3 regions of the Streptomyces sp. PSU-S4-23 genome follow, and region 2 is predicted to be linked to each of the others. Evidence: riboswitches for the same ligand, from Rfam matches in the RefSeq annotation. Region 2 holds a riboswitch; each other region holds the start of a gene.

What was found. Region 2 has a riboswitch for cobalamin ahead of nicT (Nickel transporter NicT). Riboswitches for the same ligand answer to the same signal wherever they lie in the genome.
Region 1: it holds a riboswitch for cobalamin, as region 2 does, so the genes downstream of both, ACZ79I_RS08425 (cobalamin biosynthesis protein) here and nicT (Nickel transporter NicT) in region 2, are expected to answer to the same signal.
Region 3: it holds a riboswitch for cobalamin, as region 2 does, so the genes downstream of both, ACZ79I_RS26835 (ribonucleoside-diphosphate reductase subunit alpha) here and nicT (Nickel transporter NicT) in region 2, are expected to answer to the same signal.

What each region holds. Positions count from the first base shown of each region.
Region 1 covers NZ_JBVMUU010000002.1:1,668,591-1,670,842, reverse strand. The annotation lists gene ACZ79I_RS08430 (cobyric acid synthase) at 1-185, opposite strand, end outside; gene ACZ79I_RS08425 (cobalamin biosynthesis protein) at 182-1,138, opposite strand; cobalamin riboswitch at 1,240-1,378, opposite strand; gene ACZ79I_RS08420 (DUF397 domain-containing protein) at 1,682-1,903, shown strand; gene ACZ79I_RS08415 (hypothetical protein) at 2,174-2,252, opposite strand, start outside.
Region 2 covers NZ_JBVMUU010000002.1:6,654,510-6,656,761, forward strand. The annotation lists gene ACZ79I_RS30280 (GNAT family N-acetyltransferase) at 1-228, shown strand, start outside; gene nicT (Nickel transporter NicT) at 362-1,450, opposite strand; cobalamin riboswitch at 1,479-1,684, opposite strand; gene ACZ79I_RS30290 (ArsR/SmtB family transcription factor) at 1,777-2,124, shown strand; gene ACZ79I_RS30295 (hypothetical protein) at 2,132-2,252, opposite strand, start outside.
Region 3 covers NZ_JBVMUU010000002.1:5,850,543-5,852,794, reverse strand. The annotation lists gene mctP (monocarboxylate uptake permease MctP) at 1-356, shown strand, start outside; gene ACZ79I_RS26840 (GNAT family N-acetyltransferase) at 429-953, shown strand; adenosylcobalamin-variant (AdoCbl-variant) riboswitch at 1,029-1,140, shown strand; gene ACZ79I_RS26835 (ribonucleoside-diphosphate reductase subunit alpha) at 1,273-2,252, shown strand, end outside.

The sequences.
Region 1 (2,252 bases), 5.0 Mb from region 2:
TGCATGGCCTGCGCCCGCCCGATCTCGGCGCCCTCACGGGTGACGAAGGAGTTGAGGGACATGTTCTGCGCCTTGAAGGGCGCGACCTTCACTCCCTGCCGTACCAGCCAGCGGCAGATCCCGGCGGCGACGACGCTCTTGCCGGCGTCGGAGGTGGTGCCGGCGACGAGGAGTCCGCCGCTCATGAGGTGTGTCCCTTCGCGAGAAGCCGTCGGGCCGCGAGGCGCCCGGCGAGGGTGACGCCGAGCGCGAGCCCGCTGACCCCGCGGGAGAGCCGTACCGCCCGTTCGATGTCGTCCGTGCGCACCGCGCGCCCCGCCGCGTTGAGGACGGGCCGGTGCTCGACGCGGCCCCCGTACGACAGCGTTCCGCCCAGCCGTACGCCCAGGGCACCCGCGAACGCGGCCTCCACCGGGCCCGCGTTGGGGCTCGGATGCCGCGCGGCGTCGGCACGCCAGGCGCGCACGGCGCCGCGCGGATCGGGGCCGGAGGCCGCCGCGAGGAGGGCTGTCAGCCGTGCCCCCGGCCATCCGGCGAGGTCGTCGAGCCGGGCGGACGCCCACCCGAACCGCCGGTACCGGGGCGAGACGTGGCCCACCATGGCGTCGAGGGTGTTGACGGCACGGAAGCCGGCGAGCCCGGGCACACCGGCGACGGCTCCCCACACCAGCGCGCCCACCACGGCGTCGGAGGTGTTCTCGGCGACGGACTCCACGACCGCCCGCGCGATCCCGTCGGCGTCGAGCGCCTGGGGGTCCCGTCCGCACAGATGGGGCAGCCGCGCACGGGCGGCCCCGATGTCCCCCGCCTCCAGGGAGCGCCCGACGGCCCGCGCCTCCCGCGCCAGGGACGTCCCCCCGACGACGGCCCAGGTGGCGGCGGCGGTCAGGACCAGGGACGCGGCGCGCGAGGGGCGCGCGACGGACGCGGCCAGCGCCGCCGTCGCCACGGCGCCCCCGGCGCACACGGCGGTGTGCAGCGCGCCCCACCCGCGGTGGTCCCGCCACAACACCCGCTCCACGACGCCCGCGGCCCGCCCGAACGCGGCGACCGGATGCCCTCGGCGCGGATCGCCGAGCAGGAGGTCACCGAGGAGGCCGGCGGCGGCGCCGTACGCGAAGACGCGATCGGCACCCATCGGCTCAGCCGACCGTGGGGTCGGGCAGGGGGCGGGTACGGAACCTCGATCGGCAGCCGCGCATGGCGATATGTCCTCACTCAGGGTGTCCACGCCCTGGTTCGATGAGACCGGCGGTGAGAGTTCCTGGCTCCCGGGACGTTCCTTCCCGGTGACAGTGGCGGGACCGCGCCGGACTTGCACCGGCTTCCTCTCCTGCCGCCGTGGTGGCCCCGGCAGTCCACCACGCCTCCGGAACACCCGTCAACTGGGTCTTGACCTGCGACGCTGCGGTGTGCTGAGCCCCACACCGCTGAAATATCGTCAGCCAACCGAATCGGCGCTATCTGTGCTCTTTCCGCGCGGGGAAGCTGGGAAGACTAGGGACGGCACTACGAACGAATCGGCATGACCAACGCGAAGAGCGCCGACGAGCGGCATTGGGTGATTCGTTGCGGGGAGACGAACCTGGTGTGGCCGGGCCTCTGTTGCCTGTGGCAGCGGTGGGACACGGCGCTCGGGAGCGTCACGGTGAGGACGCTGTGTCGGTGCGCTGACTGGTGAGTGGAGGTCGGTGTGATCGGCAGGGACCCGACGGGGCGGGTGTGGCGCAAGAGCAGTCACTCGGGAGGGGACAACAACGACTGCGTCGAAGTGACCGTGGAGACAGCGCACGTGCTCGTGCGTGACTCGAAACGGCGGGCCGGGCCGGTGCTCGTCTTTCGCCGTGCCGCGTGGTGTGGTTTGCTGGCTGGACTTGAGAACCCGGCGGCCGGCGGTTTCTGAAGGGGCCGTCCAGAGGGCGGGAGGGGACCCGTATGGCAGACAGGGCCAGGGATGTCTCGGCACGCGCGGGCGGTCCCCACACTCCGCGCCCGTCCTTGTCGGCGGCGGCCCCGCTGGCACTCTTCTCCTTGACCACGGGGGTGTTCGCGGTGGGCGTCGGAGCGCTCGCCGCGCTGCTCGTACCGGGATCCACGGCGCGGGCCCTGGTCTGGCTCGTGGTGACGATCGTCGCGGCCGCCAGCGCCGGGCTGTGGTGGGGCCTCACCCCCGTCACGGAGCGTCTCCGTGTTCTCGACCGGGCTGTGGCGACGGTTCGTCCGCGGGGCTCGGGGACCCGCTGAGCCCGGGC
Region 2 (2,252 bases):
ACCGACGTGGTCGCGGTGCTGTGCCACTACGGTTTCGTCGTGCGCGGCCTGCAGCGGCTGCAGATCGAGACGCTGTCGGACAACGCCGCGATGCTGCGCTCCGCCGAGCGCAACGGCTTCGTCCGCGAGGGCGTACTGCGCTCCTCAGCCTGGGTGATGGGCGAGTTCCTGGACATGGTGCTGCTCGGGCTCCTCGCCCAGGACTGGAAGCCGGACCCCAGGGTCTGAGCCGCCGCCCGACGGGCACGGTGAGCCGGCCGCCGGGCAGCAGATCGATCGACGCGGGCGCGGCCTGCCATCGATCACGGCGACCGGCCGGCACCTGCCACTGCCACGCCCGCGGTCCGGCCGGATCCGGCGGTCAACTCCCGTCGGCGGGGCGGGGAGCCCACCGTTCCTCGACCTTCGCCAGCCGCCAGTAGGCGAGGGCGGCCGCCCACACGACCACGAACAGCCCGACGATGACGAAGCCCACGTTGCCGAGGTCGAGCCCCGCTATCCAGCCGGTGACCGCGTCCCGCAGGTCGAGCTTCTCGTGCAGGACGCCGACCAGTTCGATGGTGCCGATCAGGAAGGCCACCGCGATCGACAGTCCGGTGATCGTGAGGTTGTAGAACACCTTGCGCACCGGGTTGGAGAAGGCCCACTGGTAGGCGAAGTTCATGAACGTGCCGTCGAGGGTGTCGAACAGGCACATCCCGGCGGTGAACAGCAGCGGCAGGCACAGGATCGCGTACCAGGGCAGTCCGGCCGCCGCGCCCGAGCCCGCCATCACCATCAGCGTGACCTCGGTGGCCGTCTCGAAGCCGAGCCCGAACAGGAAGCCCAGCGGGTACATCTGGCCGGGGCGCGAGATCGTCCTGGTGAGGCGGCCGAGCACGCGGTTCATGAACCCCCGTGAGTCCAGGTGCCGTTCGAGCTCCTTCTCGTCGTACGTTCCCGAGCGCATCGACCTGAAGACCCTCAGGATGCCGGTGAGGGCGACCAGGTTGAGGGCGGCGATGAGGTAGAGGAACGTGCCGGCCACCGTGGTCCCCATGAAGCCCAGGACCTGGTGGGTGTGAGAGTTCTCGTTCGTGACCCGGTCGGCGAGCTGGGTGCCGGCCGCGATCATGACGGCCAGCAGGACCACCACGCTGGAGTGGCCGAGCGCGAACCAGAATCCGACGGACACCGGCCGCTTGCCGTCGGCCATCAGTTTCCGGGTGGTGTTGTCGATCGCGGCGATGTGGTCGGCGTCGAAGGCGTGCCGCATGCCCAGGGTGTACGCGGTCACACCGAGCCCGATGCCGAACGCCTTGGAGCCGACGGCGTAGTGCCCCGGCACCACCAGGAGGAACAGGATCCCGAAGGCGACCACGTGCAGGGCCGCGATCAGCGCCAGCAGCGCGGCGGTTCGCAGGGTGTCCTCGCGCCGCCACCGGAAGGACGCAGGGTTGGGCAGGGTCATACGGTCACGCTCCAGCACCTCGTGGATCACTTCGTGAGATGCCGTGGCCGGTCTCCTGGCTGACGGATCACCGCGCCCGTCCCAGCCTTCCCGGCCGCGTACGGCCAGTGGCGCCACCCGCGAACGGGCGGCACGGAACGGGAACTCCCCGATCACAGTGGCGAGGGCCGCTCCGGCCTGAGCCCCTGAGGGCTTTCACCGGTCTTCCCGAACACCACGGCCCGCCCACCTTAGGGCGGACCCCGCAATGCCTGCAAGGTTGCACAGTTGCGCAGATGTCCCGAGGTATCGAAGATCACACAGGGGCTCCTGGGACAATGGTCCGCATGCATCTCGTCCCCGCCGAACGCGCCGGCCGGCGCATCATCGACGGCAACCGGGTCTGCCAGGCCATCGAAGCCATCGGTGAGCCCGGAGCCGTGCGTGCCTGGGCCGACCGCTTCTCCCTGCTCGCCGATCCCGGCCGGCTCGCCCTGCTGCTCGCCCTGCACCGGGCCGGGCCGCTCGCCGTCTCCGATCTCGCCGTGGCGACCGGCATGAACGACCCGGCCGTCTCGCAGGCGCTGCGGCTGCTGCGGACGGCCGAGGTCGTCGCGGGGGAGAAGCAGGGGCGGATCGTCCGCTACCGGGTGACCGACTCGGTGATGCTGGAGCTTCTGGAACAAGTCACGTGACGGGCCGTCACTTCGGGGCCGCGGTCCCGCGCTCCAGAAGGATGTCCTGGCTCGACAGCGTCATCGGCGACGCGGAGAAGGCACGCAGCCGGACGCGGGTGCCCTTCGCGGGCAGGACGAGACGGCCG
Region 3 (2,252 bases), 800 kb from region 2:
TCCCGGCCATGGTCGGCGGCCTGTTCACCCGCTGGTTCCACCGCTGGGCGCTGCTGGCGGGCTGGGCGGTCGGCATGGTGTACGGCACGATCGCCGCGTACGGCGTCGCCTCCCCGACCCAGAAGCACTTCGGCGGCTCGGCGAAGGAGATCCCCGGCATCGGCGAGATGGGCTACATCGGCCTGACGGCGTTCGTGCTGAACGTCGCGGTCACCGTGGTGCTGACCCTCGTCCTGAAGGCGGTCAAGGCTCCGGAAGGCGTCGACGAGACCCAGCCGGGCGACTACACGGCGGACGCGGGCGACCCCGGGGTGCAGGTGGAACTGCCGCCGGCCACGGCGGACACCGCACACTGAGCCGGACCTGAGGACGGGCCGCCGGAGTGATCCGGCGGCCCGTTGTCGTACCCGTCCTGCACACTGACCCTCATGGACATCGTGATCCGGCGGGCGGAACCCGGCGACTACGAGACGCTCGGGGAGATCACCGCACAGGCGTACCTCCGAGACGGCCTCCTGGACTTCGGGGAGAGCGACGAGTACCTCGGCGAGCTGAGGGACGTGGCCAAGCGGGCCGCCGCCGCAGAGGTGCTGGTGGCGATCGGGCGCACGAGCGTCCCCGCTGCCCGGGGGAGCGTGCTCGGCGGGGTGACCTTCGTGCCGGACGGGGGCCCCATGGCGGACATCGCCCGCCCCGGCGAGGCCGAGATACGGATGCTCGCCGTCTCCCACGCGGCCCGGGGCCGGGGGATCGGCGAGGCCCTCGTACGCGCCTGTGTCGACCGGGCGCGGGCCACGGACGGCTGCGTGCGGATCGTCCTGTCGACCCAGCACACGATGCGCACCGCCCACCGCATCTACGAGCGCCTGGGCTTCGTCCGCACCCCCGGGCGCGACTGGAACCCGATCCCGCACCTCGACCTCGCCCTCCTCACCTATGAGTTGCCCCTCTGACACACCCCGAAGCCGACAGGACACAACATCTGGGGGTGACATCGAACCCCGGCACAAGATGTATGCTCATGCTCGCTGTCGCCGCAGGGGAATCCGGTGCGAATCCGGAACTGTCCCGCAACGGTGTACTTCTGCGTGTTCGCCTCCGCGTGCGCGTACGAGCGTCAGTCCGAGGGCCTGCCGACAGCGCGCCCGGCCGTCCGGCCCGGCGCCCTGACGTCCGGGCCTCGTGGAATGGGCCGGTGGACGCGACGCCGCGTGCGCTCGTGAGCCGCCCCACCCTCCGCAAGGCCCCGTGCCGAGCGAGGGAGAGCCCTACGTGACCATCGCGCCAGCCGACCCGGTGTCAGCGACTCCGTCCGCGACACCGGCGGTGACCGACGGGAGGGACGGTCCCGGTGCCGCGCTGCTGCGGACCCTGACCGAGCTGACCGCCGACCTTCCGGACGCCGACCCCGGCCGGGTCGCCGCCGCCGCGCTGCGCGGCCGGTCGGCGCACACGGACGAGGCGGAGCTGCGCGAACTGGCCATGGAGGCGGCCGCCGGCCTCGTCTCCGAGGATCCCGCGTACTCAAGGCTGGCCGCCCGGCTGCTGACGATCGGGATCCGGGCCGAGGCCGCGTCACAGGGCGTCACGTCGTTCACGGAGTCCATCGCCACCGGACACCGGGAAGGGCTCATCGCCGACCGCACCGCCGCGTTCGTGCGCCTGCACGCCGACCGGCTCGACGCACTCGTGGACCCCCTTGCCGACGACCGCTTCGGCTACTTCGGTCTGCGCACCCTGCACAGCCGCTACCTCCTGCGGCACCCGATCACCCGCAAGACCGTCGAGACACCGCAGTACTTCATGCTGCGCGTCGCCTGCGGCCTCGCCGGGGACACGGTGCCCGGCCCGGAGTCCGGCTCCCGGACCGTGGACGAGGTCGCCGCGCTCTACCGGCTGATGAGCCGCCTCGACTACCTCCCCTCCTCCCCCACGCTCTTCAACTCCGGCACGCGGCACCCCCAGATGTCGTCCTGCTACCTCCTCGACTCCCCGAAGGACGAGCTGGACTCCCTCTACGAGCGCTACCACCAGGTCGCCCGCCTCTCCAAGCACGCCGGCGGCATCGGGCTGTCGTTCTCCCGCATCCGCTCCCGCGGGTCCCTCATCCGCGGCACCAACGGGCACTCGGGCGGCATCGTCCCGTTCCTGAAGACCCTGGACGCCTCGGTCGCCGCGGTGAACCAGGGCGGCCGGCGCAAGGGCGCCGCCGCGGTCTACCTGGAGACCTGGCACTCCGACATCGAGGAGTT